Regions from separate parts of the Streptomyces sp. NPDC048389 genome, predicted to be linked through region 1. Evidence: riboswitches for the same ligand, from Rfam matches in the RefSeq annotation. Region 1 holds a riboswitch; the other holds the start of a gene.
What was found. Region 1 has a riboswitch for S-adenosylmethionine ahead of AB0903_RS18035 (aminotransferase class V-fold PLP-dependent enzyme). Riboswitches for the same ligand answer to the same signal wherever they lie in the genome.
Positions count from the first base shown of each region.

Region 1 (6,140 bases):
CACCGGTGTCCGCTTCACGCAGGGCGCGATCCTGGCGACGCCGATCGTCGGCACCTACATCTCGATGTTCCTGTTCGGCGGCGAGTTCCCCGGCCACGACATGGTGGCGCGGTTCTACTCGATCCACATCCTGCTGCTGCCGGGCATCATGCTCGGCCTCGTGGTGGCCCACCTGATCCTGGTCTTCTACCACAAGCACACGCAGTTCGCGGGCGCCGGACGTACGAACAAGAACGTCGTCGGCATGCCGCTGCTGCCGGTCTACATGGCCAAGGCCGGAGGCTTCTTCTTCCTGGTCTTCGGTGTCATCGCGCTGATCGCCGGCATGTTCACGATCAACCCGGTGTGGGCGCTCGGCCCGTACCGGCCGGACATGGTGTCCACCGGCGCCCAGCCCGACTGGTACATGGGCTTCGCGGAGGGCCTGGTCCGAGTGATGCCGGGCTGGGAGATCAACCTCTGGGGCCACACTCTGGTCCTGGGCGTGTTCATCCCGCTGGTCCTCTTCGGTGTGATGCTCGCCGCGCTCGCGGTGTACCCGTTCATCGAGTCGTGGATCACCGGTGACAAGCGCGAGCACCACATCCTGGACCGGCCGCGCAACGCTCCGACGCGTACCGCGCTGGGCGTCGCCTGGGTGACCGCCTATGTGATCATGCTGCTGGGTGGCGGAAACGACATCTTCGCGACGCACTTCCATCTGTCGATCAACGCGATCACCTGGTTCGTGCGCATCACGTTCTTCGTCGGACCGGTCCTCGCGTTCGTCATCACCAAGCGGATCTGCCTGGGTCTGCAGCGGCGCGACAAGGACAAGGTGCTGCACGGACGCGAGTCCGGCATCATCAAGCGGCTGCCGCACGGTGAGTTCGTCGAGGTCCACGAGCCGCTGTCGCAGGCCGACCTGCACAAGCTGACCGCGCACGAGCAGTACAAGCCCGCCGAGATCGGCCCGGCGGTCGACGAGAACGGCGTGCGCCGCAAGGTCAAGCGCACCGAGAAGCTGCGCGCCAAGCTCAGCAGGGGCTACTACGGCGGGGACAACCAGATTCCCAAGCCGACGACCGAGGAGTACAAGGAGATCACCAGCGGCCACGGCCACCACTGATCCCCGACCCGCACGTCGCCACGGCGCCGGGCCCCGTCCACTCGATGGACGGGGCCCTTCGCCGTGTCCGAGGGCTGGATAGGGTGGACCCATCCCGCCCCCTGCGGTCCGGCGGCCGTGGGGGGAGCCGAGCTGTGGACCCCAGGAGCGGACCATGAACGTTGTGACCCCGGCAGGCGGCGACAGCGTGGCGGCACACTCCTGGCCCGGCGTGCTGAACGCCCTTCTCGACAACCGCGACCAGGGCGCGGACGCCACCGCGTGGGCCATGGACCGGATCCTCAGCGGAGAGGCGACCGACGCCCAGATCGCCGGTTTCGCGGTGGCCCTGCGGGCCAAGGGCGAGACCGTCGAGGAGATCTCCGGTCTGGTGCGGACGATGTACGAGCACGCCAATCTCATCGAGGTGCCCGGCAGATGCGTCGACATCGTCGGCACCGGCGGCGACGGTGCGAAGACCGTCAACATCTCCACCATGTCGGCGATCGTGGTCGCCGGTACGGGTGCCAAGGTCGTCAAGCACGGCAACCGCGCCGCATCCTCCGCGAGCGGCGCGTCCGACGTCCTGGAGAAGCTCGGCGTCAATCTGGAGCTGACCCCGCAGCGGGTCGCGGAGGTGGCCGAGCAGGCGGGCATCACCTTCTGCTTCGCCGTGAAGTTCCATCCGGCGCTGCGGCACGTCGCCGCCGCCCGCAAGGAACTCGGCATCCGCACGACGTTCAACTTCCTCGGCCCGCTCACCAATCCGGCGCGGGTCGGGGCCCAGGCCACCGGCGTGGCCGACGCCAGGATGGCACCGATCATGGCCGGAGTGCTGGCCGAGCGGGGCTCGTCCGCCCTGGTCTTCCGGGGTGACGACGGCCTCGACGAGCTGACCACGACGGCCACCTCCCGGGTGTGGGTCGTCCGGGACGGCGCCGTGCGCGAGGAGACCTTCGATCCGCGCGACGTCGGCATCGACCTCGTGCCCGTCGAGGCGCTGCGCGGCGCGGACGCCTCGTACAACGCGGACGTGGCGCGCCGGCTGCTGGCGGGCGAGACCGGTCCCGTACGCGACGCGGTGCTCCTCAACGCGGCGGCCGCGCTGGCCGCGCTGGAGCAGGCGGACGGCACGCTGAACGAGCAGCTGGCGGCCGGGATCGCGCGCGCCGCCCGGTCGATCGACTCCGGGGACGCCAGGGCGGCGCTGGAGCGCTGGGTGGCGGCCAGCAACGCGTAGCCGTCCGCGGGGGAGCGGTCCGCATGGCGGACCTCTCCCTTGCGCTGTCCGCGACGTATGGCAGGATGCTTCCCAAGGTCATGAGTGACAGCGACTACGGCCCCGGCCCGCTGTCCGGCAACCCTCCGTCCGTGGCGGGGTGCCCCGGGTGAAGACCAGGCCGCAGGCAACAAGGTCTGCGGCAAGCGCGGACCCCCGCGGTGTCGTCGAACGCCGTGTCCCCGGGGTCCTGGTCCTCAAGGGAGCAGCCTCGTGAGCAAGCGAATGCGATAGGGCGTCCGAGCCCCTTCTTCACCATCCTCCGCACGGCGGACGCCGTGCGTCGAGGCACACCCGTATCCGGGTTCCTGAAGCCGATTCGCCTCATCCGCCGGGAGATACCGCCATGTCCGCGTACCCGAACACCGCCGAGACCGCTGCCGCCGACACCGCCGCCGGCCCGTCCCTGTGTCCCCCGCTGCCGGTCCTCGGACGGGACGTCACCGTCCCGCTCGTCACCGGCGGCGAAGTCACCTATGCCGCCCTCGACTACGCGGCCAGCGCCCCGGCGCTCCAGCGCGTCTGGGACGACGTCGCCGCGTACGCCCCGTACTACGGCAGCGTGCACCGCGGCGCAGGGTACCTCTCGCAGCTCTCCACCGACCTGTTCGAGAACAGCCGCACCCGGGTGCACGAGTTCCTCGGGTGCCGTGAGGACGACCAGGTCGTCTTCACCCGCTCCACCACCGACTCCCTCAACCTGCTCGCCGGCGCGCTCCCCGCCGGATGCCGGGTGTTCGTCTTCGAGACCGAGCACCACGCGTCGCTGCTGCCGTGGCGGGACGCCCGGGTGACGTACCTGAACGCGCCGCGTACGCACGGCGAGGCCGTCCGCACGCTGGAGCACGCACTCGCCGACCGCGACCCCCACGGCCCCGCCCTGGTGTGCGTCACCGGCGCGTCGAACGTCACCGGTGAGCTGTGGCCGGTGAAGGAACTGGCGGCGGCGGCCCACGCCCACGGTGCCCGTATCGTCCTCGACGCCGCTCAACTGGCGCCCCACCACCCGGTCTCCGTCGAGGAGCTGGACGTGGACTGGATCGCCTTCTCCGGGCACAAGCTGTACGCGCCGTTCGGTTCCGGTGTGCTCGCCGGGCGGTCGGACTGGCTGCGGGAGGCGGAGCCGTACCTCGCGGGCGGCGGTGCCTCGCGCGCGGTGGCACGGCGGGCCGACGGAGGAGTGGACGTCGAGTGGCACACCGGCGCCGCACGGCACGAGGCGGGTTCCCCGAACGTGATCGGCGTCTACTCGATCGCCTCCGCCTGCAAGGCACTCACGGAGGCCGGGTTCGACACCCTGGTCGCCCGTGAGCAGCACCTGATCGCGAAGGTCCGGACAGGACTCGCCGATGTGCCCGAGGTCAGGGTGCTGTCGTTGTTCGGCGACGACGCCCCGCGGGTCGGTGTCCTGTCCTTCGTCGTGGACGGCTGGAACAGCTCGCACTTCGCCGCCGCGCTGTCCGCCGAGTACGGCATCGGCGTACGCGACGGCCTGTTCTGCGCCCACCCGCTCGTGCGCACCCTGCTGGGCAGCGACCCGCAGGACGTCGGCGAGTGCGGCGCGCCGGAGACGGAGCCGGGGGAGAGGTCCCTGAACGCCATCCGCGTCAGCTTCGGCGCGGGCACGCCCGACGAGCACGTGGAGCGGTTCGTAGGCGCCGTGAAGGAGCTGGTCCGCGACGGCGCGCAGTGGAAGTACCGCACCGAGGACGGGCGTTGCGTGCCCGACCGGGGCTGACTCAGGCCGCCAGCCGGGTGCCCACCAGCACCATCCGCAGCGCTCGCTCCGCCGCGTCGGCGAGGAACTCGCCGGCCCGGTCCAGTGCTTCCGGCAGCGGTACGGGCGCCGGCACGATCGAGCCGTAGGCGTCGACGCCCGCCGCGGTGACCTCGTGGACGCCCTGGCCGAGCGTGCCGGCGAGCGCCAGCACCGGCACTCCTGCGGCGCGCGCCCGGTGCGCGACCTCGGCCGGGATCTTGCCGCGTACGGTCTGGCCGTCCAGCGCGCCCTCCGCGGTGATCACCAGGTCGGCGCGGGCCAGCCGGGTGTCCAGGTCGACGTGGTCCAGCAGCACGTCGAAGCGGGGCAGCAGCCGGGCGCCGAGCGCGGCGAGCCCGGCGCCGAGACCGCCCGACGCGCCGGTGCCCGGGGCGCCGCGCAGATCGACCGCGGCCGGCAGTGCGGCGGCGAGGCGGGCCGCCCAGTGCTCGAGGGCCGCCGACAACTCCTCGACCTGGGCGGGGGTCGCGCCCTTCTGGGGGCTGAAGACACGGGCGACGCCGAGCGGTCCGCACAGCACGTTGTACGGGTTGCAGGCGACGAGGACCTCGGCCGCGGCGACCCGCGGATCGATGCCGCCGGTGTCGATCCGTGCCAGGCGCCGCAACTCCCTCCCGCCCGGGGGCAGCTCGGTCCCCTCGGTGTCCAGCAGCCGCACGCCGAGGGCCTGCAGCGCGCCGGCCCCGCCGTCGGAGGTGCCGGAGTCGCCGCAGCCGACCAGGATCCTGTGCGCGCCGGCGTCCAGCGCTGCCCGGATCAGCTCGCCCACCCCGTACGTGGTGGTGGCGCCCGGGTCGCGGCGGCCCGGCGGCACCAGGGCGAGACCGGCGACGGCCGCCATCTCGACGACCGCGGTGCCGTCGCCCAGCAGCGCGAAGTGCGTGGGCACCGGGTTGCCGAGCGGGCCGGTCGCGACACGCGGCACGAGCCGGCCGCCGGTCGCGGCCGCCAGCGCCTCGGCCGTACCCTCCCCGCCGTCCACCAGCGGGATCAGGTCGATGTCGGCGTCCGGCGCGGCCCTGCGCAGGCCCTCCGCGATCGACTCGGCGGCCTCACGGGCGGTCAGCGACTCCTTGAAACCGCTGGGCGCGACGGCGATGCGGTACGGGGCACGGGTCATGGCCGGGTCTCCAGAAGAACGGGCACGCCGAGCAGCGGCCAGACGGTGAGGGCGAACAGCAGCACCACGGCGGCGCTGAGCGGCGCGAGCAGTGCGGACAGCCACAGCAGATCGCGCGGGGTGAACGTGGGCACACCGTCGGGCGGGTCGGAGAAGAGCGTGACCGGCTTGGCGGAGGCGGGCAGCGTGTGGCAGAACCCGGCCGCGGCGGTGGAGGCGAGCGCCGCGGAGACCGGGTTGACCCCGGCACCGGCGGCCGCGGCCACCACCAGCGGGACGAGGACGGCGGAGCGCGCGGAACGCGACTGCAGGACCAGATGGGCGGCCGTGCCGACCACCACGGTCACCGCGAGGAACAGCCACGCGGGCAGACCGTCCGGCAGCCGTCCCACCAGCCACCCGGCGGCGCCCGAGTCGGCCAGCGCCACTCCCATCGCGGCCGTCGCGGCCATGAAGAGCAGCAGCGGCCACGGCACGGTCCGCAGTCCGTCCTTCAGCCGTACGGTCCCGAGAGCGGGCGATGCCGCCACGACCGCGCCGATCAGCGCGACCACGGCCGGCGGCACCCCGTGCAGCGGTTCGCTGCACCACAGGGCCACCACCGTGCCCAGCAACATCACGCACCGGCTCTCCGCGGTCGTCAGCGCACCGGTCACCGGAGTGGGGGAGTGCTCCTGGAGCAGCTCGGGCGTGATCTTCACCGGCGCGCGCCGCTCCGCCCGTGGGGTCGTCGTCAACAGGACCGCCTCCGCGGCCAGATGGGACGAGACGACTGCCAGCGGCAGCCCCAGCAGCAGCCATTCGACGAAGCCGAGCCGCTCACCGGTCTGCTCCCACAGCACGCTGACCGTGATCAGATGCGCACCCGCGCCGA
Region 1 covers NZ_JBEZKP010000023.1:60,396-66,535, reverse strand. Annotated here, with positions in the region: gene AB0903_RS18045 (cytochrome bc complex cytochrome b subunit) at 1-1,108, shown strand, start outside; gene trpD (anthranilate phosphoribosyltransferase) at 1,263-2,327, shown strand; SAM riboswitch class IV at 2,404-2,521, shown strand; gene AB0903_RS18035 (aminotransferase class V-fold PLP-dependent enzyme) at 2,713-4,104, shown strand; gene AB0903_RS18030 (glycerate kinase) at 4,106-5,266, opposite strand; gene AB0903_RS18025 (SLC13 family permease) at 5,263-6,140, opposite strand, start outside.

Region 2 (6,140 bases), on a different contig from region 1:
GGCCTCGCCCCGCTGAAAAGACATTCCGGTCGTGCCGCATCTCACACTCTGTACCGGTTTCTCCCGCGACATGCACGCTGAGCGGCAACGCCCGAGGGCGGCACCCCTTTGTGGGGTGCCGCCCTCGGTCAAGGACGGTTGATCGACCGGTGGCCGATCAGAAGTCCATGTCACCGCCCGGCATGCCGCCCGGAGCGGCCGCGCCGGCCTTCTCGGGCTTGTCGGCGATGACGGCCTCGGTGGTGAGGAACAGCGCCGCGATGGAGGCCGCGTTCTGCAGAGCGGAACGGGTGACCTTCGCGGGGTCGATGATGCCCTCGGCGATCATGTCGACGTACTCACCGGTCGCGGCGTTCAGGCCGTGGCCGACGGGCAGGTTGCGCACCTTCTCGACGATGACGCCACCCTCGAGACCACCGTTGACGGCGATCTGCTTGAGCGGGGCCTCCAGCGCGAGCTTCACGGCGTTGGCGCCGGTCGCCTCGTCACCCTGGAGCTCGAGCTTCTCGAAGACCGAGGAAGCCTGGAGCAGCGCCACGCCACCACCGGCGACGATGCCCTCCTCGACGGCCGCCTTGGCGTTGCGGACGGCGTCCTCGATGCGGTGCTTGCGCTCCTTGAGCTCGACCTCGGTCGCGGCACCGGCCTTGATGACGGCCACGCCGCCGGCCAGCTTCGCCAGGCGCTCCTGGAGCTTCTCGCGGTCGTAGTCCGAGTCGCTGTTCTCGATCTCGGTACGGATCTGGTTGACGCGGCCCTGGACCTGGTCGCTGTCACCGGCACCGTCGACGATCGTGGTCTCGTCCTTGGTGATGACGACCTTGCGGGCGCGGCCCAGCAGGTCCAGGCCGGCGTTCTCGAGCTTGAGGCCGACCTCCTCGGAGATGACCGTGCCGCCCGTGAGGATGGCGATGTCGTTCAGCATGGCCTTGCGGCGGTCGCCGAAGCCCGGGGCCTTGACCGCGACGGACTTGAAGGTGCCGCGGATCTTGTTGACGACCAGGGTCGACAGGGCCTCGCCCTCGACGTCCTCGGCGATGATCAGCAGCGGCTTGCCCGACTGCATGACCTTCTCCAGCAGCGGAAGGAGGTCCTTCACGTTGCCGACCTTGGAGTTGACGATCAGGATGTACGGGTCGTCCAGGGACGCCTCCATACGCTCCATGTCGGTGGCGAAGTACGCCGAGATGTAGCCCTTGTCGAAGCGCATACCCTCGGTGAGCTCGAGCTCCAGACCGAAGGTCTGGGACTCCTCGACGGTGATGACGCCTTCCTTGCCGACCTTGTCCATGGCCTCGGCGATGAGCTCGCCGATCTGGACGTCGGCGGCGGAGATGGAGGCGGTGGAGGCGATCTGCTCCTTGGTCTCCACGTCCTTGGCCTGCTCGAGCAGGGCGCCCGAGACGGCCTCGACGGCACGCTCGATGCCGCGCTTCAGGGCCATCGGGTTGGCGCCGGCGGCCACGTTGCGCAGGCCCTCACGGACGAGCGCCTGGGCGAGGACGGTCGCGGTGGTCGTACCGTCACCGGCGACGTCGTCCGTCTTCTTGGCGACTTCCTTGACCAGCTCGGCGCCGATCTTCTCGAAAGGGTCCTCGAGCTCGATCTCCTTGGCGATGGAAACACCATCGTTGGTGATCGTGGGGGCGCCCCACTTCTTCTCGAGGACGACGTTGCGACCCTTGGGGCCAAGGGTGACCTTGACGGCGTCGGCGAGCTGGTTCATCCCGCGCTCGAGACCGCGCCGTGCCTCCTCGTCGAACGCGATGATCTTGGCCATGTGAAGTGGTCCTCCCGGACTGGGGTGGATTGCTTCGGATCGCATCCGGTGCCCGCGACGGACGGCCTGCTCGCCTTGTGGTTCCTTGCCCCACCCGGCTCGCGGACCTCACCGACCCGATCCAAGTTCTGTCACTCTCACTAGGAGAGTGCTAACGCCAATGATTAGCACTCGACCCCCGAGAGTGCAAGCGCCTTCGTGGATCGCGAGGGGGCGTGCGCGCGTCCGCGGAGGCGGGCACGTGCGCCTGCGGACAGGTCGGCGCGGGCGTGTCAGGGCACGCGTGAGGGGCTCGGCTCCCGGTGACCGGGAGCCGAGCCCCTCATGCGTGAGTGCGTCGGTGGCCGAACGCGCCTGGATCAGTCGGATCAGACGGATCAGACGGCGAGCTTGACCATGTCCGCCTGCGGACCCTTCTGCCCCTGCGAGATCTCGAATTCGACTCGCTGACCTTCTTCAAGGGTGCGGTATCCGTCCATCTGGATCGCGCTGTAGTGGACGAAAACATCCGCACCACCGTCGACCGCGATGAAGCCGTACCCCTTCTCCGCGTTGAACCACTTGACGGTGCCCTGAGCCATGCCTAACTCCCCTATTACTGGCCCTTGCGCAGATCCGCACTTCGCGGACCCGGGTCAGACCTCCACCCCAGCAGGAGGGGTGTGCGCCGGAACGCGTCGACCGCGGCTGAATGTATCTGCCCAACTGCCCTCTGCAACAGGTCAGTCGGACGAGAAATCTGGGCAGGACCGAACGACCGATCCAGCTGATTCCATGGAATTCCGGGGCAAGTCGGGCCCGGCAAATGACACCTAAGTGGCAATTCGATCACGCAGGTTGGCCGCATTCTTACGGAACTCGAAGGCATTCACGCGCGGCCGGCGGAGGGGGCTTCCCAGACTCTATCGCGCTCAACCATGCAGAATTGCCCCCTCCGCTTCTCGGGCGGAGGGGGCAATCAGGTAACTGCGGGTAAATCCTTGGGGAAAGATCCTTGGCAAGAGATCCCCGGGGAGAGATCAGCCGCCGGCGACCGCGGGGATGATCGACACGCCCGCACCCTCCGGCGTGGCCGTCTCCAGACCCTGCTCGAACCGGACGTCGTCGTCGTTCACGTACACGTTGACGAACCGGCGCAGCTTGCCCTGGTCGTCCAGGACGCGGGCCGCGATACCGGTGTGGTTCTTCTCGAGGTCCGCGATGACCTCGGCGAGGGTCGCGCCCTCCGCCGGGACCTCGGCCTGCCCGCCCGTGTACGTACGGAGGATGGTGGGGATGCGGACGTTGACGCTCATGTGTGCAGCCTTCCTTGGGTCTCGGATCTCAGCGATCGTGGCGGGCCAGGCCGGCGTCGCGGAACGCGTCCAGGCTCGGGCGGATGACGGCGGTCGCCTGCGAGGTCTCCGCGACCGCGTCGAGGGTCTTGAGGCCGTCGCCGGTGTTGAGCACGACGGTGGTGAGCGTCGGGTCGAGGACGCCCGCCTCGATCAGCTTCTTCGCCACACCCACCGTCACGCCACCCGCCGTCTCGGCGAAGATGCCCTCGGTCCGGGCCAGCAGCTTGATCGCGTCGACGACCTGCTCGTCGTTCACGTCCTCCACCGCGCCGCCGGTACGGCGGGCGATGTCCAGGACGTACGGTCCGTCGGCCGGGTTGCCGATGGCCAGCGACTTGGCGATGGTGTTCGGCTTCTGGGGGCGCACCACGTCGTGCCCGGCCTTGAAAGCGGCAGAGACCGGCGAGCAGCCCTCCGCCTGGGCACCGAAGATCTTGTACGGCCTGTCCTCGACGAGTCCGAGCCTGATCAGCTCCTGCAGCCCCTTGTCGATCTTCGTGAGCTGCGAGCCCGACGCGATCGGCACGACGAGCTGGTCCGGCAGCCGCCAGCCGAGCTGCTCGCAGATCTCGTACGCCAGGGTCTTGGAGCCCTCGGCGTAGTACGGGCGGAGGTTGACGTTGACGAAGCCCCAGCCGTCGCCCAGCGGGTCGCCGATGAGCTCGGAGCAGAAGCGGTTCACGTCGTCGTAGTTGCCCTCGATGCCGACGAGCTCCCCGCCGTACACCGCGGCCATGACGACCTTGCCCTGCTCCAGGTCGTGCGGGATGAACACGCAGGAACGGAACCCGGCCCGCGCGGCGGCGGCGCCGACCGCGCCCGCGAGGTTGCCGGTGGAGGAGCAGGACAGGGTGGTGAAGCCGAAGGCACGGGCGGCCTCGAGGGCCTGGGCGACGACGCGGTCCTTGAAGGAGTGCGTCGGGTTGCCGGAGTCGTCCTTGATGAAGAGACCGCCGGTGACACCCAGTTCACGGGCGAGGTTGTCGGCCTTGACGAGCTGGGTCCAGCCCGGGTTCAGATTCGGCTTGTCGGCCACGTCGGCGGGGACGGGCAGCAGCGGGGCGTAGCGCCAGATGTTGGCCGGGCCGGCCTCGATCTGCTTCCGCAGCTCTTCGGGGCTGCCGCTCGGGAGGTCGTATGCGACTTCGAGCGGCCCGAAACACTCCGCACACGCGAAGATGGGGCCGAGTTCGAAACGCTGTCCGCATTCCCGGCAGGCGAGGGCGGTGGCGGGGCCGAGGTCCACTGAGGTGGACGCGGTGGCGGAGGTGCTTGCGACGGTCTGCGCAGCCATGATGGCGAGGCCCTTTCTCCTCATCTTCCTTGTGACGCATTTCGCCACAAGACGGAATTGGCACCTTCCCCACCGTGACCTCGCGGTCGGCGGGAGGGTTGCCGGGGCTTCAACGGGCCGTTCCCTCTGCCCCTCTGGATGAGCGGTATGGCTCCGGACGTGCGGTCCGGGCGTTTGTGTGCGTGGACCCCCGAGATGCGAGGGTCGTTCGCGTTGTTCAAGACTGTAACCGAAGCCCCGGACGGTTGAGACAGTCGTCCGAACGGCGAGATGGATCACACGACCACTGTTCACCGCCTGTTTGTCGACTGCCGAGGGAGACGCGAAGTGCTCGATGAGGTGGCCCGCTGGCTGAGCCGGCGCTCCTGGTCCGCGTCCGACCGCTCCCTCGACCGGCTGATATCCGCCAAGGTCAGGCAGGGTACGACGGTCAGTGTCGTGCTTCCCGCGCTGAACGAGGAAGCGACGGTCGGCGACATCGTCACGATCATCCGCCGCGAACTCATGGAGAACGTCCCGCTCGTCGACGAGCTGGTCGTCGTCGACTCCGCCTCCAGCGACCGCACGTCCGAGGTCGCCGCGGCCGCGGGCGCCCGCGTGGTGCACCGCGACGCGATCCTGCCCGGCCTGCCCGCCGTGGCCGGCAAGGGCGAGGTGCTGTGGCGGTCGCTGCTGGTGACCGGCGGTGACATCGTCTGCTTCTGCGACTCGGACCTGCGCGACTTCTCGCCCGACTTCGTCTCCGGCATCGTCGGACCGCTGCTGACCGAGCCGGAGGTCCAGTTCGTCAAGGCCATGTACGACCGCCCTCTCGGCGGTGGCGCCGCCCCCGGCCCCGACGGGGCGCCCGCCCAGGGCGGACGGGTGACCGAGCTGGTGGCCCGGCCGCTGCTCAATCTGCACTGGCCGCAGCTGGCCGGCTTCGTCCAGCCGCTCGGCGGCGAGTACGCGGCGCGGCGCTCGCTGCTGGAACGCCTCCCGTTCCCGGTCGGGTACGGGGTGGAGCTGGGCCTGCTGGTCGACTCGCTGAACCTGGTCGGCCTCGACGCCCTGGCCCAGGTCGACGTCGGCACCCGCAAACACCGCCACCAGGACGGACAGGCGCTCGGGAGAATGGCCGCGACGATCTACCGCACCGCGCAACTGCGGCTGTCCCGGCCGCACTTGGTACGGCCGTCGATCACCCAGTTCGACCGGGTCGGGAACGGCTTCGCCCCCCGGACCTACCCGGTGGACACGGAGGAGCGTCCGCCGATGCTCGAGATCGGTGAGTACGCGGCGCGTCGCGCGGCATAAGCGGAGCATTCCAGTCATTTTGCCTAGATTCCTGACGTATGGGACTTATCGGATTTCTTGCTCCGGCGCGCGGCAGACACCGCAGGCCCACGCCCTTTGCCGCGCACGACCGGCTGACCCGTCTGCTCGGCGTGCTCGCCGTCACGACCGTCACGACCGCCGCGACCCTCGGACCGGCGGGCCCCGCGGCGGCGTCGCAGCACGTGGGGATGGCGCGCACCGGCGCCGCGACGGAACAACTGTGGCTGCTGGGCGGCATCGCCCTGAGCCTCACGGCGGCGGGCCTCGTCGCCCTCGCGGCCACCCGCGACCGCCGGGACCCCTGACACCGGCCCGGACCGACCGCCGGGCCCCTCGGCACCCGGGCGGGACCGCCCCCTAAACCTCTGCCACCCCACCCGCCCCACCGCCACGCCCCCGACACCCGGGCTCT
Region 2 covers NZ_JBEZKP010000009.1:141,569-147,708, forward strand. Annotated here, with positions in the region: gene groL (chaperonin GroEL) at 158-1,780, opposite strand; gene AB0903_RS09900 (cold-shock protein) at 2,158-2,361, opposite strand; gene AB0903_RS09905 (MoaD/ThiS family protein) at 2,800-3,075, opposite strand; gene thrC (threonine synthase) at 3,104-4,411, opposite strand; SAM riboswitch class I at 4,429-4,556, opposite strand; gene AB0903_RS09915 (glucosyl-3-phosphoglycerate synthase) at 4,739-5,707, shown strand; gene AB0903_RS09920 (hypothetical protein) at 5,746-6,033, shown strand.
Region 2: another riboswitch for S-adenosylmethionine. It lies ahead of thrC (threonine synthase); the one in region 1 lies ahead of AB0903_RS18035 (aminotransferase class V-fold PLP-dependent enzyme).